Linked DNA regions of Halorhodospira halochloris. The protein of the gene in region 1 interacts with the protein of each later gene in a pairwise test. Links are inferred from orthologs where the notes say so. Each region holds a gene or a part of one and is shown in the gene's direction. Other genes may lie near its edges. The genes, in order: HH1059_RS01000 and mrdA.

The links.
Region 2: the proteins of HH1059_RS01000 (region 1) and mrdA interact in binary tests that used the Escherichia coli proteins (3 or more experiments, as listed by UniProt). The link is inferred for Halorhodospira halochloris from one-to-one orthologs.

The regions. Positions count from the first base shown.
Region 1 is NZ_AP017372.2:207,036-215,669, forward strand. Bases 5,415-8,516 are described here. They hold HH1059_RS01000 (penicillin-binding protein 1A), read left to right. Parts: upstream 5,415-5,810; coding sequence 5,811-8,222; downstream 8,223-8,516. Other genes in these bases: HH1059_RS01005 (hypothetical protein), read left to right, coding at 8,240-8,516. Also shown: HH1059_RS00975 (3-deoxy-D-manno-octulosonic acid kinase), read left to right, coding at 1-234; HH1059_RS00980 (glycosyltransferase family 9 protein), read left to right, coding at 231-1,319; HH1059_RS00985 (deoxyguanosinetriphosphate triphosphohydrolase), read left to right, coding at 1,336-2,511; type IV pilus secretin PilQ, read right to left, coding at 2,767-3,753; HH1059_RS00995 (hypothetical protein), read right to left, coding at 3,939-5,357; more of HH1059_RS01005, read left to right, coding at 8,517-8,634. UniProt on the Escherichia coli protein: Cell wall formation. Synthesis of cross-linked peptidoglycan from the lipid intermediates.
Region 2 is NZ_AP017372.2:2,635,839-2,652,720, forward strand. The notes cover bases 5,594-8,574. They hold mrdA (penicillin-binding protein 2), read left to right. Parts: upstream 5,594-6,102; coding sequence 6,103-8,046; downstream 8,047-8,574. Other genes in these bases: mreD (rod shape-determining protein MreD), read left to right, coding at 5,594-6,009; rodA (rod shape-determining protein RodA), read left to right, coding at 8,043-8,574. Outside these bases: Hsp33 family molecular chaperone HslO, read right to left, coding at 1-43; Asp-tRNA(Asn)/Glu-tRNA(Gln) amidotransferase subunit GatB, read right to left, coding at 40-1,479; Asp-tRNA(Asn)/Glu-tRNA(Gln) amidotransferase subunit GatA, read right to left, coding at 1,571-3,025; Asp-tRNA(Asn)/Glu-tRNA(Gln) amidotransferase subunit GatC, read right to left, coding at 3,049-3,336; HH1059_RS12130 (rod shape-determining protein), read left to right, coding at 3,466-4,509; rod shape-determining protein MreC, read left to right, coding at 4,616-5,500; more of mreD, read left to right, coding at 5,500-5,593; more of rodA, read left to right, coding at 8,575-9,176; mltB (lytic murein transglycosylase B), read left to right, coding at 9,193-10,215; HH1059_RS12160 (septal ring lytic transglycosylase RlpA family protein), read left to right, coding at 10,212-11,246; HH1059_RS12165 (D-alanyl-D-alanine carboxypeptidase family protein), read left to right, coding at 11,538-12,716; HH1059_RS12170 (D-amino acid aminotransferase), read left to right, coding at 12,732-13,577; lipoyl(octanoyl) transferase LipB, read left to right, coding at 13,578-14,213; HH1059_RS12180 (M14 family metallopeptidase), read right to left, coding at 14,314-15,342; HH1059_RS12185 (HP0495 family protein), read left to right, coding at 15,615-15,881; HH1059_RS12190 (aminoglycoside phosphotransferase family protein), read left to right, coding at 15,907-16,882. UniProt on the Escherichia coli protein: Catalyzes cross-linking of the peptidoglycan cell wall. Responsible for the determination of the rod shape of the cell. Is probably required for lateral peptidoglycan synthesis and maintenance of the correct diameter during lateral and centripetal growth.

The DNA.
Region 1 (8,634 bases):
GTGCTTATCAATAAGGGGGATGCCTTGAGGGTGCGAATTATCGATTTCGATCGTGCCAGGCTGCGCAGCCCGGGGCGGCGTTGGCAACTGCGCAATCTAGCCCGGCTGCAGCGCAGCCTGCTTAAGCTAGCGCGCCAGGATCCCGAGTTTAAAGCCCCTGATCAAAAGGCGCTGGCGGAGTTGCAGCGCGGCTGGAGCGAAGCCTTGCGTGATAGTCAGCAAGTTGCCAAATGAAAACCACACAACATCAGCATGGAAACGACTCGGCGCTTAATCGGTTGTGCCTGCTGCGTCTCTCAGCAATAGGTGATGTGACCCACGTTGTGCCCATAGTCCGGACGCTGCAAAGATATTTACCACAGTGCAGTCTAACCTGGGTCATCGGTAAAACCGAAGCGAGCTTGGTCGGCGATATTGAGGGCGTCGAGTTTATTGTCGTTGATAAAGGCGATGGGCTGTTTGGGGCAGCTAAGGGCTTAAAAAAAAGCTTGGCTAAGCGTCATTTCGATGTGCTTCTCAATATGCAGGCCTCGTGGCGCGCTAATATTCTAGCAAGTGTGGTAAACGCGCCACGCAAGATCGGCTTCGATCGGCAAAGGGCGCGCAATGGTCAGCAGCTATTTAGCAACGAGTCTGTTCGCGGCCCGCAGCGGGTCCATGTGCTGGATGGGTTTTTTCAGTTCGTTGAGGCGTTGGGCATTTATGAGCGCGAACTGCGCTGGGATATACCGGTCAGCGCTGCCGTTCAAGAGCGGGTTACTGGTTGGCTGCCGGCAGCTTCGCCGTTTCTGGTGATCAGCCCATGCAGTTCGCAGCGGACCCGAAATTTTCGCAATTGGTCAGCTCAGAACTACGCGGCTGTTGCCGAATATGCCTACGCAGAGCACGGCTTGGAGTTGGTTTTAACTGGTGGCCAGAGTGCCTTGGAAAGAGACTACGCTGAGGCTATACGCGGGAGTTTGGCGAGCCCGGTGATTGACCTGGTGGGTAAGACCTCGCTCAAGGAGCTCTATGCGCTGTTGCAAAGGGCTACCCTGTTTATTGGCCCAGACTCTGGGCCATTGCACATGGCTAATGCCGCTGGAGCCGGAGTGATTGGGCTTTATGCCACCTCCAACCCGCAGCGCACAGGTCCTTATCTACATCTTGATCGGGTTGCCAATCGTTACCCTGAGGCGGCTAGCGAAGAGTTAGGGTGCAGCCCGGAGCAGCTGCGCTGGGGGGTGCGGGTGCGCAGTCCCGATGCAATGCAGCGTATCAGCGTCGCAGAGGTTTGTGCTCGTATCGACGAGTTGCTTGGTACAAGAGACAAGGCATAGTCTGGACAGATAAGAAATGACAGGAGCAGTCACAACACCTTTTGCAAGCCCACTACCGTGTGCAGTCAGCGAGCAGAACAGCCGTGGGCGGCGCTACAGCGAGCCCCATCCCGGCCATCGCAACCAGTTCCAGCGGGATCGTGATCGGATCATCCATAGCGCAGCATTTCGCCGCCTTGAGTATAAGACTCAGGTCTTTGTTAATCATGAGGGTGATCTTTATCGCACACGTTTGACCCACACCCTTGAGGTTGGTCAGATCTCGCGTACCTGCGCCCAGGCCCTGGGATTGAATGTCGATTTGGTTGAGGCAATCGCCCTAGCCCACGATCTGGGCCACACGCCATTTGGGCATGCTGGCCAGGATGCCCTGGCTGCCTGTATGGAAGGGCTGGGTGGTTTTGAACACAACATCCAGTCACTACGCGTCGTGGATGAGCTGGAGACCCGCTACGCGGAATTTGACGGGCTTAATCTGACCTTTGAGAGCCGCGAGGGGTTGCTCAAACGCTGCTCCAGAGACAAAGCGATCCAGCTTGGAGATGTTGCTGCGCGCTTTATCGACGGTGGCCAGCCGACGCTTGAGGCGCAGCTGGTCAATGTCTGCGATGGTATCGCCTATAACAGCCACGATGTTGATGACGGGCTGCGCTCGGGTTTGATCAGCGTAACCGAGTGCCGCCATAACGAATTACTGGCACCGTTATTCGCGGAGGTGGAGTCTGCATATCCGCAGTTGAATGAAAGGCGCGTTATATATGAGGTAGTGCGGCGGATGATAAATGTGCAGGTTGAGGACCTTATCGCCGAGTCGAGGCGGCGTATCCACCAAGCAGCGCCGTCTAGCGTTGAGCAAGTGCGCAAATGCGATAAGCCGCTTATCGGTTTCAGCGCGGATATGGCGCGGCGCCACCAGCTCTTAAAAGACTTTCTCTTTGCCCGGCTCTATCGCCATTACCGTGTTGCGCGCATGGTCAATAAGATGCAGCGGGTGGTCAATGAGATTTTTCATCTCTTGCTCGATGAGCCGAATCTGATGCCAGACCAACCCCGCCGATTAGCCGCTCATGCTGCCGCCAAATATGGCCGCAGAGGTCATGCCCGAGCAGTTTCAGACTACATAGCCGGCATGACAGATCGATTCGCGCTTGAGGAGCATCGGCGGTTGTTCCGGCCCGAGGAGTTGACTTAGCCTTTAGGGATTGCTGAAGCCGCTGCTACGCGAGTTTTGCTTGGTCATCGCGGCAGTCCATTGGCGCTTGCCTTGAGGGCGCCTCTAAAACCTCCCCTGAGCCAATTTGCTGCCCCGGTGTGGAGGAGGACGCCGTTAGTCCATCCCTGGAGGCTTCATGGCGCCATCCCTGGCGCCAAGACCTCCACACCGGGGCAGCTAATTGGCTCAGGGGAGGTTTTTTGAGGTTCCTTTGAGAGTGGCCCTTGAGAATGGTTAGAAGCTTGCAGCAGTACCCTCTGTGGTGGACAAGTCGGCAGCTGAGTGCATAACCCTGGGAGTGACGAATATCAACAACTCTTGATAGCGGTTACGCTCGCGGCTTTGGCGAAAGAGCCTACCCAGTATGGGTATTTGGCCTAACCACGGGACCCAGCGTTCTTCTTCATGCTGTTCATATTCGCGCACGCCTCCGAGGATCACGGTCTCGCCGTCTTCCACCCGCATGTGGGTGGTAACTGCCTGGGTATCAATGCTGGGTACACCCGCAAATACCTGCCCAACAGCGTCTTTGGTTACCTCAAGTTGCAGACTGACACTGTTGTCGTTGCTGATTACGGGTGTGACCGTCAGAGATAGGGCGGCATCGCGGAAGGCTACGGTAGTTGCGCCCGATTCGGCGCTTTGCTGATAAGGGATTTGTACCCCTTGCTCTATCCTTGCCTGTCGCCGCTGCGTGGTAAGCACCCTGGGGCTGGAGACAACCCTGCCGTGGCCCTCTGCCTCCATGGCAGATAGCTCGAATTGCAGCAAGCTACTGCCGATCTTACCTACCGCGAAGCCAAACTGCCCTCCACTGTCTATCTGGGGCAGATCGATTAATAGTGCATCGAGACCATTTTCTGTGGATCCGCTTAGCAGGCTATTGGTGCTGCCGAGCAAATGGCTAGATGAGCTGCGCCGCTCCAATCCGAGGCGGCTGCCCAAGTCGAGAGTATAATCGCCGGAAGCAAGAACAATCCGCGCTTCGACCATGATCTGCTTCTCGTGCTTATCCAGCTGGGCAATTAGCTCTTGGGCGGATTGAATATTGGCCGGCGAATCGCGAAGCACGATGGTGTTAGTGCGCACGTCGGTGCTTGCCGAGCCGTTCTGGGAGATAGCGCCACTGCTTCTTAAAAGTTTTGCTACTGCTTCTGCCTCAGCATTATGCAGCGGTATAGCTGACAGTTGCAGGGTTTCTGCGCCCATACTGTGGGTCATTTCAAGACCCGCGAGCGCACTGGAACCATCGCTTGTGGCGATCTGGTTATGAAAGGGGTCGTCTACTCTGGATGCGTTTGCAGCGCTGAGCAGAGGAGGGGCTATTGTTAAGATAGCCACCAGGACCCAACGGTATGATGGCAGGCGCCAAAAAACATTCCGGGTGTAAGCGGTCACAACTGCCATTAAACTGACTCCGAGGCCGAAAAGAGCGTCAACTCGACGTCAACTTGTACCTGCTGGTCACTTGCCCGGCGCAGCCAAATGTTTTCCAGGCCAAGCAAAGGATCGAGCCTGGCTAGCTTGGCTAGCCAGGCCCGGATTGCAGCATAATCGCCTAATAACCCGAGGTTCAGCCTCGACTGCGAGGGGCTGGCACCGTTATCGGTTTCGTTGTGCTGCAGCCGGGTTAGGGTAATGTCGTAATCATCAATCTGCTTGGCGATGGCTGCTGACTGATTGCCGAGCGAGTCATGTGCCCTCTCGATATTGCCCTTTGCAGGGGAAGGTGGTTGGCCGGCGCTGGTAATGATAAGGGTGGTAGTGCCCTCGGAGTTTTCAATCCGGTTCAGACGCGGCGATTTAAGGCCGGATTTGCCGAGTAGACTGACGTATTCATGGCCCTGGTGGGCTTTTCTGGTTTGGGCCTGAAGCGAGATCTGATCGCCGTTGAAGCGAACTTCGGTAAGCCATAAATTGGCTGGCCTGGATTCGGCGATCAAGTCCAACCAGTGGGTTATATTGCGCCGACGTATGTCTGCCTGCAGCTGCTCGCGGGGAATTGTGTGGTGGCCTTTGTGGCCATTCTTTGTTGCCACAACGGATGCAGGTCTCACAGCCAGTTCATGCTCAGAGGGCTGCGCATATTTTGCCGTGTTTGGCGGTTCGTCGGGTTCGTCGAAGCGCCCGGCCAGGGCATCTTGAGGGCCAAATTTAAGATTGGTGAACAAGGCTATGCAGCCGAGTAAGGCGGCAAGTATAGCGCCTGTCTTCTTAGAGTTAGTGGGCGGCTGCGTGCTCGTCGGTGGTTGGGCACCAACTAGGTTAACTGCGCCTTTGTTGCGTGCAGCAATAATCAGCGCGGCACTTAGCTTGGCAGCCGGGGTACGCGGGTAATTTCCTGCTACTGGTAGTCTGCCTCTGCAGGCGCGCAGGGCATCACGGCTTGGAATAAGTGCATAGAGCTTAAAATCTGTTCCTGCAGTCAGGTTGTTGGCCGCCCTGAGGCTGGTTTGGTTGGTGGCAACAAACCGAGCGCTGGAGCCATGCTGTTTGGTCAGGCGATAACGCCATGCTGAGGCAGGGGCTGGCAGTTTTCGTCTGATCAGCAAACGGATCAGAGCGGTGCGCTCACGTCGGTTACGGTGCCTTGGTATGGCTATAGCGTGCCTTTTGACATAGGCTTCCGGGAGGGCTAGAGCCACCTTTGCCCGGCTTATCCCTAGTCTTTGGCAGGCTAATTTGAAGGCGTTGCGCCTTCCTGCTGCACCGTCTTCGGTTATGGGTTGGGCAGTATAGCTGTAAACCCCGCGTTGGTCAGCTGCTACATGTACGGCATCACCGGCAATTAATACGCCGACTTGCGTAGGGCGCAAGATATTCATAGCGTCTCCTCCGTGAGACGGGTTGTGTGCATCCTTGCACGAGCTTCTGTTTAGCTCTGCTTTTTGCTAGCATTGGAATCTATTAGAAGGTGCAAGCTTTAAGCTCTTCCTATCGGGCGCCTCTAAAACTCCTCCCCGGAGCCACTCAACCGCCCCGGCGCGGAGGCCTGGTGCCAGGGATGGCGCCATGAATCCTCCAGGTGTTGATCCACGGCGTTCGCCGCCGGAGCATTTGAGTCGCTCCGGGGGGTTAGAGGTTCCCTGTCCACCGACCGAATTATATCCATATTTTTTGTGGATAGGATACTTTTTTGTTGGAGATGCAGAAAATTTTTTACAATCAGGGCAGGGCTCAGGGGGGCTCGTCACGAAACCACCCATGGCAATGCTTCTGGATAAGTTAGTATACTGAAACCGAATCAACCCCCGGGCGAAGGCCCTGAGAATGACTCTATGAATCGCTTGTTGCGTGTCCTGCTTGTATCTGCGGTCGGCGTTGTTAGTGTCGGCTTTGCTATCGCCGTGGTGATGATTGCTTATGCGGCTTTCGTGCTGTGGCCACAACTTCCCTCAGCCGATTCGCTGCGTGAAATCCGCCTCCAGGAGCCGCTGCGCGTGGTTAGCGCGGAGGGCGATCTATTAGCCGAATATGGCGAGCAGCGTCGGCAGCCGAAAGACTTCGATGAATTTCCTACGGACCTTGTTCTCGCCTTCATAGCTGCGGAAGACGACCGCTTCTTCCAACATCCGGGGGTCGACTATCAGGGTATGGCCCGCGCCATTGCCTATGTGCTGCGCGAGCGCGAGTTTGGTCCGGGAGGCTCAACCATCACTATGCAGGTTGCGCGTAACTTTTTCCTCAGTCGCGAACAGACTATTTTGCGCAAGGCCAATGAAATGCTCCTTGCTCTGCAGATAGAGCGCACCCTGACCAAGGAGGAGATACTGGAGCTCTATCTCAACAAGATATATATGGGTAATAGGGCTTATGGCGTCGCGGCGGCTGCCGAGGTCTACTACGGCAAGTCACTTGATGAGCTAGATTTAGCTCAGATGGCGATGATCGCCGGACTGCCGAAGGCACCATCTGCCTTTAACCCGATCCGCAATCCGCAGCGGGCCTTACAACGTAGGGCATACGTATTAGCGCGGATGTATCAGGAAGGGTTCATCAGTCATGAGCGTTATGAGCAAGCCAATGCTGCCCCGGTAACCGCCCGTCTGCACGCCCCGCGGATCAATGTTGATGGGAGATATGTGGCGGAAATGGCCCGCCAACAGATGGTCGACCTGTATGGCGAGGAAGAGGCATACACTGGCGGCTTTAAGGTCTATACGACCGTCCACAGTGAGTACCAACAAGCCGCAAATCGCTCTTTGCGGCGGGCACTGGAGGACTACGATAGAAGGCATGGCTATCGTGGTCCTGAAGGCAGGGTTAGCGAAGAGCAACTTAATGACCCCCAAATTTTGGAGCAGCAACTGCGCGCACACCCTCCCTTTGGCGGCTTAATCGCCGGGATAGTGCTTGAAGTAGAGGAGGATGCGGCGTGGGTTTTGGTGCGTGATGACGATGTTTTGCGAGTGCCATTCTCGAGTATGGAGTGGGCACGCGAATATATAGATGCCAATCGCCGCGGCGCGGCACCAGAAAGTGCCAAAGACGTTGTCAGTCGTGGCGATATAATTCGTGTGGCTAGGCGGGGCGATGATAGCGGGCTGTTTCGGGCTGTCCCTGAGGCTGAGGGGGCGTTGGTATCGCTGTCACCGGTTGACGGTAGGATCTTTGCGCTCAGCGGGGGATATGATTTCCGGCGCAGCTCTTATAACCGTGCGGTACAGGCGAATCGGCAGACCGGCTCGGCGTTTAAGCCATTTATTTACTCTGCAGCCCTTGAACATGGGTACACGGCAGCCTCTATAGTGAATGATGCCCCGGTGGTGTTTCAGGATGATGCGCTCGAAGGCTACTGGCGCCCGGGCAACTACACTGGGCGTTTTTATGGTCCGACGCGCTTGCGCGAGGCGCTGGTATTTTCACGCAACTTGGTCTCAATAAGGGTGTTGCGCGATATCGGGGTGGGCCGGGCTATCGAGCACGTCACCCGTTTTGGGTTCGATCGCGGTGGCTTGCCCGCAGATCTGTCGCTAGCTTTGGGCAGCAATAGTGCGACCCCTCTGCAAATGGCTCGCGGGTTCGCGGTTTTTGCCAACGGTGGTTTCTTGGTTGAGCCGAATGTGATCGAGAGGGTAGAAGACCCAAGTGGCGATGTTGTCTTTGCCCCAAACTTTCCGCAGGCTTGTAAGCTGTGTGATGATGGTCCCCGTTTGCTGGGTCACGGCATGGAGGAGTTCGACGTGCTCGACTTGCCGCCTTTAGCCCCGCGTAAGATTGCTGAAGATAACGCCTGGATTATTGGGGACATTCTTGCCGATGTAATGACCAGGGGAACCGGCCGGGGAGCGCTGCGGTTAGTCAACCGCGGTGATATGGCGGGGAAGACTGGTACCACCAACGACCTGCGCGATGCTTGGTTCGTTGGGTATACCCCGGATATGGTCACCGCAGCTTGGGCGGGGTTCGATGACCAGCGGACCCTGGGGGCTCGAGAGACAGGTGCGGCTGTGGCCCTCCCTATGTGGTCGAGGTATATGGCTACTGCACTGGAACGGGTCGAAGAGAGAAGTATTGCCCGTCCGGAGGGTCTGGTAACAGTGCGCATAAATCCAGAATCGGGAAAAGTTACCGGCTCTGATAATCCTGACGCCGTATTTGAGACATTCCGCGAAGATTCGGTGCCGGTGCGAGAGGAAGGTGATGGCAGGGATGGGCGTGGTCGCGGAGCCGAGCGTGAGATATTTTAGCAGTGGAGAGTATTGTTATGGCGCGGCGCGGCGCGAGTCCTCGAGATCAGCGGATGCGGGTCAGTCTGATTCGTGAGGCGGCACGTCTTATGGCCGAGGAAGGCATAAAGGACTACTTTACCGCTAAACGTAAGGCGGCCCAGCGTCTTGGGGCAGCAGATACTCATAATCTGCCGAAGAATCAGGAAATACAGGACGCCCTGATTGAGTATCAAGAGGTGTTCGGGGGGGCTGAGCACTTGGCTCAGCTCCATGAGTTGCGCCGTGAGGCGGTAAAGGCCATGGAGCTTTTTGAGCGTTTTCGCCCCCGCTTAGTTGGGCCAGTGCTATTGGGCACAGCTGATAGTAGCTCAGGCGTACAGTTGCACCTGTTTGCTGATACGCCCGAGACGGTACTCTTTTTTCTGATGGA
Region 2 (16,882 bases), 2.4 Mb from region 1 along the record:
TATCAGCTTCATCAAATAGAAAACGTTGGCAAGCGTCGGTCACGATTGATCCAGTTTATTTTTGAGTAACTCATTTACCTGCTGAGGGTTAGCCTTACCCCCAGAGGCCTTCATAACCTGTCCGACAAAAAAGCCGAACAGCTTATCTTTACCAGCTCGGTACTGTTCTAGCTGCTTAGGGTTGTTAGCAATAACCTCATCGACCATCTCTTCAATCGCCGATGAATCGGTAACCTGTTTTAGTCCCTTAGCCTCAATGACCTCATCGGGTTCGCCCTCGCCTGCCCACATGGCCTCAAAAACATCCTTAGCTACGCGCCCCGAGACCGTTTCGTCTTCGATACGCGCCACCAAACGTCCCAGCATCTCTGGGGTGACTGGAGATTCAGTAAGGTCTAACCCATCTTTGTTCAAGTAAGCGAGCAGCTCGCTCATAACCCAATTAGCCGTCCTTTTTGCAAACCCCCCTGACTCGGTCACCGCTGACTCATAGAAGTCGGCCAACTCTCGGGTAGCGGTCAAGACCCCGGCATCGTAGGCAGGGAGTCCGTGCTCCTCGATGAACCGGTTACGCTTCTCATCGGGCAGTTCAGGCAGCGTCTCCCGGACTTCGGCTACCAGCTGTTCGCTCACTTCAACCGGGAGCAAATCGGGCTCCGGGAAGTAGCGATAATCGTTGGCCTCTTCCTTGGTGCGCATTGAGCGGGTAACGCCCTTGTCGACATCGAAAAGGCGAGTCTCTTGGACTACCTCACCCCCGCCTTCAATAACATCGATTTGGCGTTCCACTTCATATGCCAATGCCCGCTCGACAAAACGGAATGAATTGAGATTCTTTAACTCAGCGCGGGTACCAAACTCTTCCTGGCCACGCGGACGAACAGAGATATTGGCATCACAGCGGAATGAGCCTTCCTGCATGTTGCCATCACAGATTTCTAGGTAGCGGACCAAGGCATGGAGCTTCTTCATGTAAGCGGCAGCCTCCTGCGGCGAACGCAGGTCAGGCTCGGACACAATCTCCATTAGTGGTGTGCCGGCACGGTTTAGATCCACCCCGGTCATACCGTGAAAATCTTCGTGCAAAGACTTCCCGGCATCCTCTTCCAGATGAGCCCGGGTAATACCGATACGCTTGGTGCCGCCATCGTCGAGTTCTATATCTAGGCTGCCACCTTCAACCAGCGGCAAATCGTACTGAGAGATCTGATAGCCCTTGGGCAAATCAGGGTAAAAATAGTTTTTCCGGGCAAAGACCGAGCGGGGTGCTATATGTGCCCCTACCGCCAAACCAAACTTAATGGCCATGCGGACAACTTCGGCATTTAACACCGGCAGAACTCCTGGCATCCCAAGATCAACCGGACATGCCTGCCTGTTGGGTTCGGCGCCGTAAGCCGTAGAGGCGCCCGAAAAAATCTTACTTTTTGTGGCCAACTGGACGTGAATTTCAAGGCCGATGACGGTTTCCCACTGCATGGGCGATATAGCTCCAGTTTTTGTATGCTTAGATTACTCTTTCGTACGCACGAGACGTTAGGCGAAGCAGCTGCCGCCCAACGGCAACTGCTTACTCAAAGCCTTCGGGCACGAGTCTATGCCAATCAGTAAGCTGCTGATACTTATGGGCCACATTGAGCAAGCGAACTTCATCGAAGTGGCCACCAATTAGCTGCAACCCTACCGGTCGGCCGCGCGAGAAACCGGCTGGTATCGACATGCCAGGCAAGCCGGCAAGGTTAACTGCCAGGGTGTACATATCGGACAAATACATCTGAACCGGGTCGTCGCTTCGCTCGCCTATGTCAAAAGCGGGGGTCGGCGCAGTCGGTCCGGCGATGACATCCACCTTCTCCAATGCCTGGCTAAAGTCGTCTGCAACCAATCTACGTATCTGCTGCGCTTTACGGTAGTAAGCGTCGTAGTAGCCGGCCGATAGAGCATAGGTGCCTACCAGTATCCGCCTTTTTACCTCTTCACCGAACCCTTCTGCTCGGGTGCGCTTATAAAGATCTTCAAGCCCCTGAGGATCTGCGCAGCGGTGGCCGTATCGAACACCATCATATCGAGCAAGGTTAGAAGAGGCCTCGGCCGGGGCTATCACGTAGTAAGCAGGTAGGGCCAAATCCATATTCGGCAGGTCCACTTCTATTAACTCGGCCCCCTCTCCCTGCAAGACCTCAAGCGCCGCCTCTACCCGGGATCGCACATCGGCGTCCAGGCCGGTACCGAAAAACTGTGCCGGAACGCCTACCTTTACCCCCCTTATGGAACGGTTCAGCCCCTCGGTGTAATCGGGCACAACATGATCAACACTGGTCGAATCGCGCGGATCGAAACCTGCCATCGCACCTAGCATCAAGGCCAAATCCTCGGCAGTACGGGCAAACGCCCCACCCTGATCGAGACTAGAGGCAAAGGCGATCATGCCATAACGAGAAACCCGGCCATAAGTGGGCTTGAGCCCACAAACCCCGCTAAGCGCTGCTGGCTGGCGTATCGATCCCCCCGTATCAGTGCCCGTTGCCGCGGGAACCAGACGCGCGGCAACCGCGGCCGCTGAGCCTCCGGATGACCCGCCGGGTACTGCATCAAGATCCCAGGGGTTACGCACCGGGCCAAAATAACTGGTCTCGTTTGAGGAGCCCATGGCGAACTCATCCATATTCGCCTTGCCAAGCACAACCGCGCCAGCCTCAGCCAAGCGCTCTACAACCGTCGCGTTGTAGGGCGCTTCAAAATTGGCAAGCATCCGTGACCCGCAAGTTGTCGCGACACCTTCGGTACAAAAGATATCTTTGTGGACGATCGGCACCCCGGTCAGTGGACCGCAGTTGCCGGAGCGGATCCGCTCATCAGCCACTTCAGCGGCTTGTCGGGCACGCTCTGCAGTGATTGTAATCAAACTATTGATTTGCGGTTCAACCTGCTGGACTCGCTCGAGAAGCGCCTCGGTGAGTTCGCAACTCGTAACTTCCCCAGCTCGCAGGGCCGCAGAAATCTCAGCTACTGTCTTTCGGTGCATGGATTCTCGGATTCCGTTAGGAGTTATTCGACTACGCGCGGGACCAAATATAGACCGGCCTCAACCGCCGGCGCGCCGGACTGGTAATGCTCACGCCTATCATCCTCGGTTACCTCATCAGGGCGCAAACGCTGGGTGGCATCCAGAGGATGGGACATTGGCTCTACGCCTGTTGTATCGACCGAATTCATCTGCTCAACAAAGCCGAGAATCTCGGACAGGCTGCTAGCGTAGTCTGTGACATTGCGTTCCTCAATGCCTATACGGGCTAGATGGGCGATGACTTTGACCTCTTCAGCCTCAATCGCCATGACAATCTCCTCGGGGTGATAATTTGCGGGATATTATTTTCAGATGCAAATCTACCACAGCCCTTCTCTTGCCCAAACCCCTTTACACTGCTAGATTGGGCGACTTAAGGTTTTCTCTAGGGCTAGGGCATGTTCAAAGGAATAAGAGGACTCTTCTCGAACGATCTGTCAATAGATCTGGGCACGGCCAACACGCTTATCTATCTGCGGGGCCAAGGCATTGTGCTTAGCGAGCCCTCAGTGGTCGCAATCCAGCAGGATAGAGACGGCGGAAGCAAACGGATTGCTGCGGTAGGTGCTGAAGCAAAAGCGATGCTGGGCCGCACTCCCGGCAACATTCGTGCTATACGCCCGCTCAAAGACGGCGTCATAGCAGACTTCACCGTTACCGAGAAGATGCTGCAACATTTCATTAAGAAGGTGCACGAGGCACGCTTCTTTAAGCCCAGTCCGAGAGTCCTAGTCTGCGTGCCCTGTGGCTCGACCCAAGTGGAGCGGCGCGCTATTAGGGAATCGGCAGCAGGCGCCGGCGCCCGGGAGGTCCATCTTATAGAAGAGCCCATGGCCGCAGCTATCGGCGCCAACATGCCGGTAAGCGAAGCAAGTGGTTCCATGGTCGTGGACATCGGCGGCGGCACATCTGAGGTCGCGGTGTTATCGCTCAATGGCATTGTCTACTCTGCGTCTGTACGGCTCGGAGGCGATCGATTTGATGAGGCGATCGTCAATTACGTACGACGCAACTACGGTATACTCATTGGTGAATCGACCGCTGAGCGTATCAAACAAGAGATAGGCACGGCATTCCCAGATACCGAGGTACGCGAGATAGAAGTGCGCGGAAGGAATCTAGCCCAAGGCGTGCCGCGGAGCTTTTCACTGAACTCAAACGAGATCTTGGAGGCCCTTCAAGAACCCCTCTCAGGGATAGTTTCAGCATTGAAGACGGCCCTCGAGCAAACCCCTCCGGAACTTGGTGCTGATGTTGCCGAAAGGGGTATCGTGATAACTGGTGGCGGCGCTTTGTTGCGCAACCTTGAGCGCCTCTTTATGGAAGAGACGGGCTTGCCAGTGCTAGTAGCAGAGGAACCACTTACCTGCGTAGCCCGCGGCGGCGGTAGGGCCCTTGAGTTGATGGATGAACGCGGCGCTGACCTGTTTGTAAGCGAATAAAGTAAAAGTTTTTTGTGGTGACACTTCAACTCTGGGCAAGGTTGGAGTGGATTAAATAGCAAATCTTGAGTAACAACATACTGAGCACACAGAGGCTCGGGGAACTATCAAACCGTTATTTCTACAGCGACCGTCGGCCGCAACCAGGTTGTTCCTGCTAGCCACGGCGTCCGTTTTGTTGATGGCCTTAGACCACCGGGAACATCTTATAGAACCGGTAAGAGAGGCGATGTCGGGTATTGTCTACCCGTTGAGGATTGTTGTCGACGCTCCATTTGCTTTAGCGGATAGCGGCTCCAGATGGCTTACCACCCGGCAGTCGCTTTATGCCGAAAACCATCAACTACGCACCCAAAACCTCCAACATCAGGGGCGCCTGCAACGCATGGAAGCTCTCGAGAGAGAAAACCAACGGTTACGCCAACTCCTCGACTCATCGCAGCGCGTTGAGAGTGAAGCAGCCATAGCGGAACTGATCCGGGTAGACCTGGACCCTCACTCCCACCTAGTAGAGATAAACCGCGGCACAAATCACGGGGTATTCATCGGCCAACCGGTGATAGACGCGGACGGTGTCATTGGCCAGATTGATAGAGTAGGGCCTTTTTCCGCTACTGTCAGGCTAATATCTGACGCAAGTCATGCCATCCCGGTTGAGGTCAATCGCAACGGGTTGCGAACTGTCGCCCGCGGCAGCGGCGACACCCAGCAACTTGAACTAGCGAACATCCCCACGAATGCAGATATTCGCGAAGGGGATTTGTTAACGGCTTCCGGATTAGGCGACACCTTCCCCCGTGGCTATCCGGTCGCCTATGTCTCGCAGGTGGTCAGTGAGCCGGGCGAGCCATTTGCGCGAGTACTAGCAAGGCCTGCTGGAAACCTTGATAGGAGCCGCAAGTTGTTGCTGCTTGAGAGTCGCCAAGAAACCAATACCGAGGATAAAGCGAAAACCTCTGAGCAAGAGCAAGCTGAGGAGGTGAACAATTAGTGACCGGTTACAGGCCTAACAGCGGTGCAGGGATAATCCTGCTTAGCTTTATCCTTGCGTTGATGCTAACTATTTCACCGATTCCATGGGAGGATCGGCTACCAGACTGGTTCAGCGGGCTACGCCCAGAGTGGACCGCTCTCGTACTTTTGTATTGGAGCTTGGCTGTTCCAGAAAGAGTAGGAGTAGGCTGCGGGTGGCTAGCAGGACTCTTCCAGGACGCTTTACTAGGCACCCTACTTGGCCAACACGCATTGGCTTTTGCAGTCATTGCATATTTCGCTATACGTTTGCATAAACACCTCCGCATGGTCCCAGTCTGGCAACAATCGTTAGTGGTGCTCGGGCTGTTATTTCTCGTTCAAATATTACTATTCTGGATCAATGGGATAATTGGTAGACCGTCTCCCGACTGGCAGGTGTGGACTTCACCTATAATCGGGGCCTTCTTGTGGCTGGCACTCTTCCCTTTTATGCGTAACATACGCCGACGCTATAATATACAATGAGAAGATTGTCCCAGGTTATGGATTTGCCGAAAGATAGGCAATTTTCACTCGGGCCCTGCCCGAAAGCAACTAACAAAGTATGGATCTACTAGGGTGAGCGAAGCTTCACGCATTCCTGATCATCACCGCGATGCGCACATAACTCGCACCCGCATAATATTAGCGGGAACTGTCTGCTTAATAACGGTGTTGATAGTCTTATCCCAAATGGTGCGACTCCAAATAGTCGACCATCAGCACTACGCTACTCTCTCTCATGAAAACCGCATTAAGGTTACGCCTATTCCACCGACTAGAGGATTAATATACGATCGCAATGGACACGTGCTAGCAGAGAACCGCCCTTCATATCAGTTGACTTTAATTCCTGAGCGAGTTCCTGATCTCGAAAAAACCCTCGAGCAGATTTCTCAAATAGTCCATGTCAGTGATGCTCAAAAGGAGCGATTCAAAACTCAGCTGCAACGCTCACGTCGCTTCGAGGAGGTGCCTCTTCGATCTCAACTCGATGATGAAGAAGTAGCCAAACTGGCGGTACACCGGCACCGCTTTCCAGGCATGGAGGTGAATGCCCGCTTAGTCCGGCACTACCCCAACCCGAACCATTCGAGTCATGCTGTAGGACACGTCGGGCACATAACCCGCGAAGACTTAAGGCGCATTGATCAGTCCACTTATCGCGGTACTCACCATATTGGCAAGAGCGGTATTGAGCTCGCTTTTGAAGATACCTTGCGCGGTGAGGTTGGCTTTGAGCGTGTCGAAACCAATGCCTTAGGCAGAGTTATTCGCAGCATAGAGCGCACCCCCCCGAAGCCCGGTAACGATTTGATCTTAACTATAGATAGTAAGCTGCAGGAGGTTGCCGAGCGGGCCATAGGTGATGAAAGAGGAGCAGTCGTCGCCATAGAGCCGCAGAGCGGGGAGATATTGGCCCTAGCCAGTCAACCCAGCTATGACCCGAATAAGTTTGTCGAGGGCATGACACATCAACGTTTCCGTGAGCTCGAACGAACTGGCTGGCAGCCGCTTTACAATCGCGCTAGCCGCGGCACCTACTCACCGGCTTCGACTATAAAGCCTTTCGTCGGCCTCGCAGCACTTGAGCATGGAGTGATTGAAAAGGACACAGAAGTCAATTGCGATGGAGAATTCTTCCTGGAGGGGCGTGATCGACCCTACCGCTGCTGGCGAGAGACCGGTCACGGCGACATTAACTTCGGCCAGGCTCTAGCTGAGTCCTGTAATGTTTTTTTCTATGACACCTCCTTCAAGCTAGGCATCGACCGAATGTCAAAATTCTTGGAACAGTTCGGTTTTGGGGCGCAGACAACCTCAGACATCCCTGGCGAGCGACGCGGTGTTTTACCTTCCCGTGACTGGAAAAGGGGCGCCATCGGGCAGGGATGGTTTCACGGAGAGACGGTAATAACGGGCATTGGCCTAGGTTATTTTAATGCTACCCCCCTGCAGCTGGCTACGGCCACCGCCATCCTCGGCAATAGGGGCGAACTAATAACGCCACGACTGGTTAGAGGTGTAGCTGACGGCGCCAACAATGATCAGAACTCGGCAATTGAACTGGGCCAAGCCACGGAAACCACACCAACTCAACGCATAGATATTGATGACCCATCCCACTGGGAAGAGACTATCGAGGGCATGCGTCTTGCGATACAGCACTACCGCGGAACCGCCCGGCTGATCAACGAGAACTTAAACTACGACTTCGCTGGCAAGACTGGAACGGCGCAAATCACCGAAAGAGACGTCGATGACGACGAAGAGAGACCAGAACACCTGCGCAACCACGCGCTATTTATCGGCTTGGCCCCAGCAGACGACCCCCAAATAGCAATAGCGGTGGTCATTGAGCACGGCGGTAGTGGCGGTGCCGCAGCCGCACCAGTAGCACGAGCAGTTGTAGACTACTGGATGCTGCAAGATAAAACCTACCTCCAACAGCTAGAGCAGGGGCGGATAGATGCGAGCGAAGTTGAAGACGAAGAGGATTCTGAACTCGAGATAGCCCCATGAACACCTCTACCGCACTCCCCGATCACCGCGGCGTAAACGTCCGCCAGTCTTTTCTACAATCACGGCTCCATATTGATGGAACCATGGCTACAGCCCTGCTGGTACTCGCAGTATTTGGAGTGGCTGTGCTTTATAGCGCTTTTGGCGAAGACTGGGCCCAGACCCAGCAACAAGTTATTAGGGTCTCGCTCGGATTTTTGGCCCTCTTCGTCTTTGCTCAAATACCTCCGCGAACTTTGCGCCGTTGGGCACCATGGATTTTTGGCCTAGGGCTGGCCCTATTGTTAACTGTGATGATCAAGGGGGCAATCGGCCAAGGAGCTCAACGCTGGATAGAGATTGGATTTATTCGCTTCCAACCTGCTGAGCTAATGAAGCTCGCATTACCAATCATGATAGCCTGGTTGCTTGCAGATTCCGATGTCCCCCCTCGCCCCTCCCGAGTACTACTAGCCATAGGGTTGATACTGGTACCAACGGCGCTCATAGTCCTGCAACCTGACCTTGGCACTGCTGTTCTTGTCGCAGCCGCCGGCCTGTTTGTCTTGTTCATTGCCGGCATCAGCTGGCGATGGATTGCTGGAGGGTTAGCAACCCTCTGCGTTAGCGTGCCACTATTGTGGTTTTTTGTGATGCATGACTATCAAAGGGCCCGGGTTATGACCTTCATTAACCCGGAATCCGACCCCTTAGGAGCCGGGTATCACATAATTCAGTCCAAGATAGCTATCGGTTCGGGAGGGCTGTTTGGTAAAGGTTGGTTAAACGGCTCCCAGGCACATTTGGAATTCATTCCTGAAAGGCATACTGACTTCGTTCTGGCGGTAGTAGCAGAAGAATTTGGCTTGGTTGGCGTAGCGCAACTGCTCGCCGTCTATCTGATAGTGGTTGGTAGAGGGCTATATATTGCTGCCATGGCTCAAGATAATTTCAGCCGATTACTGGCTAGCAGCATATCCCTAACATTTTTCACCTATGTTGTAATAAACGCTGGCATGGTTTCCGGACTACTTCCCGTAGTTGGGCTGCCACTTCCTCTCATCAGCTTCGGCGGGTCATCTTTGGTTACAGTAATGGCGGCCTTCGGCATACTGATGGCTATTCATACACACCGACGACTCTGGACATAAACACGGGCTCCTGGACATGCTCAAGCCACTGATAACCTATTATGCACTTATAGCTGCTGGTTATGTCATAGTTACTACTATTCTGGCGCTGGCACCATTTGCTACCACCCTCGCCAACCAAGGCCTATCCACTGACAAAGAAAGCTTTGTTGAGCGGATGTCCAGCCAGCATGGTTTTGATGCCGAAGAGATGCGTGATCTGTTGGCGCAGGCTCGCCACGACGATAGGGCTCTAAAAAGAATCAAAAGCCCAGCGGAGGCTTTAGAGTGGCACCGCTACCGACAAATTTTCCTAACCCGTGAAAGAATCACGGCAGGGGCAAAATATTGGCAAGAGCATGAGAAGATTATTGATGATGTCGTAGACAAGTTCGGGGTAGAAGCGCATATCCTAATTGCCATACTTGGAGTGGAGAGCTACTACGGGGAGCGCTCGGGTGATCATCGGGTCCTTGATGCGCTAAGTACGTTGGCGTTCCAGTACCCGCCACGCAGTTCTTTCTTCCGCAACGAACTCGAGGCCTTCTTGCTGCTAGCCAAGCAGCATGGCCTTGATCCCACAGAGATTTATGGCTCCTATGCAGGGGCGATGGGCAAACCGCAATTCATTTCCTCAAGTTACAAGCATTATGCTGTAGCTGCCGATGGCGATGGACAAGCCGACCTATTCAATAACGTCGCCGACGCCATGGCCAGTGTTGCAAATTACCTCAACAAGCACGGTTGGCAACATAACGGACAGATCACCAACAGGACAGAGGCGGATGGATCTGAGTGGGAGAAGGCTCTGGCATCGCTAAACAGACCTGTGCGCAGCGAATATACCGCTGAGCAGCTTACCAATCTCGGCGTTAAGATACCCCAAGACGCGGCTGGCAGCGATAGACTCGGGCTTATTAAACTTGAAGCCGAGGATGGTCCCGAGCTGTGGCTAACGCACACTAACTTCTATGTCCTCACCCGATATAACCATAGTGCACTCTATGCCATGGCGGTTTATCAACTTGCAGAGGCAATATTAGAGGAGCATAAGAGGTGACGCAGGGGCTTTTTGGCAACCGGGTAAAGCTGTTCATCCCAATCAGCTCGTTCTTGGTATACCAATTGCTATGCGGGTGTTCCACAACCCCTGAGCAAGCTGAAGATCCGGCAATTGAGCATGAACCAAGTGAAGAGCCAGACGCACACGCACCACCTGGACCTGACGTGGATCCGTCAGCACGAGTGGCCGGTGACGGTCCTTCGCTTCACCGCAGTCGGGAAGAGCTAACCAGCATTCCCGATGCAGTGCCACGCAAAACCAACCGGAGCCGCTACGGCAATCCCGAAACCTATGAGGTGTTTGGCCAGCAATATTCGGTGATGGATTCTGCTGAAGGTTTCACCCAGCGCGGCTACGCTTCATGGTATGGCAGACAGTTTCATGGCCAACGCACATCCAGCGGGACCCCATATGACATGTATGCGATGACCGCTGCCCACCGCGAGATCCCTTTGCCAAGCTGGGCGGAGGTGACCAACCTGGAAAATGGCCAAACTATCGTCGTTAAGATCAATGATCGGGGCCCTTTTGTTGACACCGACCGGAGGATAATCGATCTTTCTTATGCAGCAGCGGTAAGACTTGATATCGATGATCGCGGCACAGCACCTGTAAAGATCAGGGTGATAGAGACACCCCCCCCTCAGCAGGAAGAGGGGAAGTTAGCTTCTGTGGAGCAGACTGAAAAGAGCCAAACACATCATCCTACGCCGGCATACAACCAAATACCAGTTACCAGTTTTGATCATTTCATTGCGGCCGCCGACCAACTTCCCCCTCTTGAAAGCAACGCAGAAGCAGCATACCTCCAAGCGGGCGCCTTTAGTTCCAGGGATAATGCCAAAAGAACGCAACAGAAGCTCCGCCAGTTTAAGCATCCGGTCGAGATAGATGAAATCAATAGAGAACAAGGGGTTATATACAGGGTCATACTCGGGCCAATAAAAGGCGCTGATGAACTCGAAAACACTAGGGCAGATTTAGAAAAAATCGGGGTTGACGCCATACCCGTGCGCTCTATGGAATGATCATCCTCTCCACGAGGGAACCTCTAAAACTGCCCTGGCGCCATCATCTGCCCCGGTGTGGAGGTCTTGGCGCCAGGGATGGCGCCATGAAGCCTCCAGGAATGGATTCACGGCGCCCTCCACACCGGGGCAGATGATGGCGCCAGGGCAGTTTTAGAGGTTCCCACGAGCACCCCTATAGGTTTGGTCACGAGAGGTTAGACCACATTGTGGAGCGCTTCGGAATCTCGGAGTACAATGCTCCGGTATGCCAACAGCATGTAGCTACATATCCTGAGGTAAATATAGACCATGAGAAAAGCCTTTGTCAGCTTGGTCGCGGCAACGCTAATTGGTTTTTGCTGCTCCCTGTCAGTTGTTGCCGATGATTCGCGTTGGGGACAACCAATCGTTGAGGCTGTACCAACTCCTTCACCACCTAGCATAGGCTCGCCAAGTTTTATACTTGTTGACATCAAAAGCGGTAATATCATCGCTAAACGCGACCCACACGAACAGTGGGAACCAGCGAGCCTAGCCAAGATGATGACCGCGTACGTAGTCTTCCGCGAGCTTAGCGCCGGTCACATAGACTTAGAAGATCGCGTCACCATAAGTGAACGGGCTTGGCGCTCCCAGGGATCACGCATGTTCGTTGAAGTCGGCGAACAGGTGTCTGTCAAAAAGCTTCTCCAAGGCTTGATCATTCAATCAGGCAACGACGCCGCAGTAGCTCTGGCTGAGCATGTAGCCGGAGACGAAGATACTTTTGCCCAGGTTATGAATCAGGAGGCACAACGCTTGGGCATGGAGAATACTCAATATGCCAATTCTACCGGCATGCCGAATGCGGAGATGTATACAACAGCATTCGACACCGCACGCTTAGCTCGGGCAATCATTGAAGAGCATCCTGAGTTTTACAATTGGTATTCGCAACGCTCTTTTGAATACGCCGGCATCGTGCAACATAATCGCAACCGTTTGCTATGGCGCGATGAGAGCGTGGACGGCTTGAAGACCGGCTATACCAGCTCGGCCGGATACAATCTCACCACATCCGCTGAAAGAGCAGAAATGCGGCTCATATCGGTAGTATTAGGGGCTGATAGCGAAGACGCCCGTGCCCAGCAAAGCCACCAACTACTCAACTACGGGTTCCGCTTCTTTGAAACTCATCGCCTTTATAGCGCACAAGAGCGACTCAGCGAGGCCCGTACCTGGAAAGCTGATAAGGAGTCTTTGGAGTTAGGCATCGCAGAGGATCTCTATGTAACGATTCCGCGCCGGGAAAGAGATAATCTTAGCGCCTCGGTAAGGCTCCACGACGAGCTAATCGCCCCAATTACTCAAGGCGAAGAGATCGGCGAGGTGGATATCGTACTTGCGGGGGAGGTCATCCACACCGAGCCACTAATAGCCCTAAATGACCTTGAAGAAGGTGGGCTATGGCGCCGGTTAGTGGATAGCCTTTGGCTAAGATTCCAGTAAAGCTTTGTTTTAGTCATGCCTGAGCATTCTATCTGCTATCTCAACGGTCGCATGCTACCGCTCGATCAGGCCCATATCTCACCGCTTGATCGGGGTTTCCTTTTTGCCGACAGCGTATACGAGGTTATCCCCGTATACGCTGGCAAGCCCTTCCTGCTCGAGGCTCATCTGCAAAGGCTACACAGTTCTCTAGATGCTATCAGGATGTCCAACCCTCACAGCTACGCTGATTGGGAAGACATATTGACGAGGTTATGCAGCCTTAACGGGGGTGGTGATCTTGCTTTATATCTTCAGATTACCCGCGGCAGCCCTGTCCAAAGACGACACGAATTTCCCGCCGATGGTAACCAACCCACTATCTTTGCGATGGTCAGTGAGCTGCCTTCACCGACAAACCATGGATTAAAGGCAATAACACTTGAGGATACACGCTGGGCGCGCTGTGACATAAAAAGCACTGCTTTGCTGGCCAACGTTTTGCTGCGCCAGAGCGCAACGGACAACGGTGCTGATGAGGCAATCCTGCATCGCAACGGCTTAGTTACCGAAGGCGCAGCCAGTAGTCTGTTTATTGTTAAGGACCGGCACCTGAGTACGCCACAACTGAATCACGACGTTTTACCTGGGGTTACACGCAATGCGATTCTTGCTCTGGCCGAGCAATATGGCTTACCGCACAGCTGCCGCGAGATTCATATCGACGAACTGAGCAACGCCGATGAGGTCTGGCTAACCAGCTCAACCAAGGAAGTAGCCCCGGTCATTGAGATTGATGGCCACCCCATTTGTGAAGGAAGACCTGGCCCTATACATGAGTCCATGCGCCTCTGGCTAGACAAACTGAAAGAGGAAAGCTAAATGGTCACGGCCTTGCTAGACACCCAGGTAAGTTATCTGGGGTTGCGCGACTACACCGACACCTGGCATGAGATGCGCAAACTAACCACTCAACGTTGCCCAGATAGCCCTGATCAAGTCTGGATAGTTCAACACCCGAGCGTATATACCCTAGGCCAATCAGGCAAGGAAGAGCATATTTTGAATCCGGGAGATATACCAGTAATCCACTCCGACCGGGGCGGCCTGGTTACCTGGCATGGCCCTGGACAGATTATCGCTTACCCGCTGCTCGATCTCCGGCGCTGGGGCATATCTGTACGCGAACTGGTACACGCCCTGGAACAAGCTGTCATCTCACTTCTAGCAATACACGAGGTCGCCTCACACAGACGCGAAGGGGCGCCCGGTGTCTATGTCGATGGTGCCAAGATCGCCGCCTTGGGAGTAAGGGTAAAGAATGGCCGCTGCTACCATGGGGTCGCCCTAAACGTCAGTAACGATCTTGAACCATTTTCTAGGATTAACCCTTGTGGTATGAAGGATATGCCTACAACACGCCTCTACGACCATGGTGTCACACCATCGCTGGATAGAGCGGAAGTAGAGTTGGGAATTCACTTGCTAGCCGCACTCGAAAGAGAAGCAAAACACTGAAGTGGGCCTCTCCAGGCTCTTTTTTTAGCCCCTAAAACTCGACTAGGCTATCTTTAATTACCTATGTGGAATCTATAAGACAGCGCTCGAGCCCATTGGCTCAGGCGCTGTCTTTAGAGGCGTCGTACGGATGAGGCAAACGCTCCATTAAGTAGCACAGTACATCATCGCGAATTGCCTTTTCGTTGACCGCCAGCATAGCCGGCATAGCCGGTCGGCGCAGGCGAATAGAGTCGCCATCACGAACAAAGAAATCCGCGGCTGCCTCTCGGCCCTCATTGTCCTCAACTGAAAAAAATGCCCCCCGTGCCGGATCAGTCCAGGCAAATAGAGTCCCCGCAGGCAAATCGCGGAAGTTATACAACTCCAAATCGCTGGTCAAATGCAAATCGACTTCCCGCTCGCCACCAAACCCGAAGCTGTGGTGGCTAGGCACCCTGACGGCACCAACCGTATGGTATATATCAATTTCTCGCGGCGGATGCTCCTGGATGGTTGCTAGATGCAGCGCCGCATCCACCAATTCGGCCGCGTGCTCTGCTGCACCCGGACTACCCGCCTGTCCACACTCAATGGTGGTGGCAGGACAAAGCTTGGCCATTGCCAAAGACAGTACCCCATGAGGTCGCGTGAAGTACACGACCGTTCGCGAAAAAAGTGCTGCAAGCTGTAAATAAGGACCATCAAGCTTGTTTACGCAGCCATAATGGGGATTAAGACCAGTGTTGTTGTGGATATCAATAGCTGCAAAACAGCCACGCGACTTCACTCGCGCTATCACCTCAGCAGCAAGCCTTTTCTCAGGCGAATCGGGTAAGGCCGTACCAGGCCAAACGCGGTTCATATCCGGCTGCTCTGGAAGCTTTCGCAACCCTCGCCGGGCAGCTGCAACATTTCCTACAAACAACAAGATCGTGCGCGGTAACTCACGCTCCCGATATTTATTAAAGATAAGCTGTAGCGCATCCAGGCCGGTGGTTTCATTGCCGTGCAACAAGATAGAAACAAACAGGGGAGGCTCCCTGCGCCCTACGATCTCTATCAGGCTCGGCCCGCCAAGCAGCTGCTGCAAGTCGCTTGCCTTGGCCGCAAGAAACCCCTCTGGTAAACCACTATATACATTCAGCATAGATTATCTTTTGCATGCTCAAAATTTTTATGAAGAGGCCTTTTACTGCCACTGGATGAGCAGCATAATACAGTTCCAGAAGGATTTACGAATCCTCACGAGCGCCCCAATAAACTTCCCCGGCCCCACCCACTATCTGCCCCGGTGTGGAGGCCTTGGCGCCAAGGGTGGCGCCATGAAGACTCCAGGGAGGGATTCAAGGCACCCTCCAAACCGAAGCAGCCGGCTCAGCGGGGATTTTATTGAGGCCCCCAACTGGAGGAGGCATACCTATGTCTGGCTTTGATAGCGAAACAACTCCCCTTGAATTTCCTTGCCAGGTTGGTATTAAGGCGATGGGATCTTCCACGGCCAACCTGACGGACAGGGTTGAGGAAATCGCTTCGTCACACGCCCAGGTAGTCAACACCAAAACCACAGCAAGCCGCAATGGACGTTACGTTTCAGTCACAGTGACTGTAGAAGCCAGCAGCCGCGAGCAGCTAGAGGATATCTACGGTGCCCTCCAGAGTGATGATGCTGTCATAATGACCCTTTGAGAGCCACGTAGCAAAGCACTTAACCATGACAGGTTACCCTGACAGCCGCCTGGATCGCGCCCTTGACTGGTGTCAACGGGTGCTCGAAACGAGTGTGACAGCCGCACCAGCAGCATCTGATGCCAGCTCCAGGCGCTATTTCCGTATCACAAGGGTAGGTTCTGACCCCTACCGCCCTGTCCAGGAAAACGGCCACGTCACCAGTTACATACTAATGGACGCACCGGGCCAGGGGGACAGTACCGCCGCCTTTGTGCGCATTGGCTGGATGATGCGCCAAGCTGGGCTTAACACCCCTAGGATCATCGCTGCCGACTACCGTAACGGCTTCCTACTTCTAACCGATCTTGGTCAATTGACTTACCTCGACGCGCTCACAGAACAGGGCCAGTCGCCCGAACCATTGTTCTCAGCCGCCATTACAGCTCTTATCGATTGGCAGCTAAGCAGCCGTCCTGCGAGGTTGCCGGAATTCTCCGCCCGCTTACTCCGAGCCGAGCTCGACTTATTCACCAATTGGTATTTAGAGCATCACTGTGCTCTTAATCTATCCGTCTCCGCTAAGAGTGAGATAGACGGTTTATTCGACTGCATAGTTGAACAACTTATAAGCCAGCCACAAGTATATGTGCACCGCGATTTTATGCCCCGCAACTTGATGATTTCTCAACCCCTCCCCGGGGTACTTGACTACCAAGACGCAGTAACTGGCCCAGCCAGTTACGACCCGGTATGCCTATACCGTGACGCCTTCTTAAGCTGGCCAATCGACTTTGTTCGAGAAGGCCTTTATGCATATTGGCGGCAAGCACGCCAGGCGGGGGTTCCACTCGATGATTCTTTCGACAAGTTCTGGATAGATTGTCAATGGACTAGCTTGCAACGCCATTTCAAGGTAATAGGAATCTTTGCGCGGCTTTTTTATCGTGATGGCAAAACTAGCTACCTTAGAGATGTGCCACGCTTTTTCGGCTACCTGCGCAGCGCGGCCGAGTCATTGG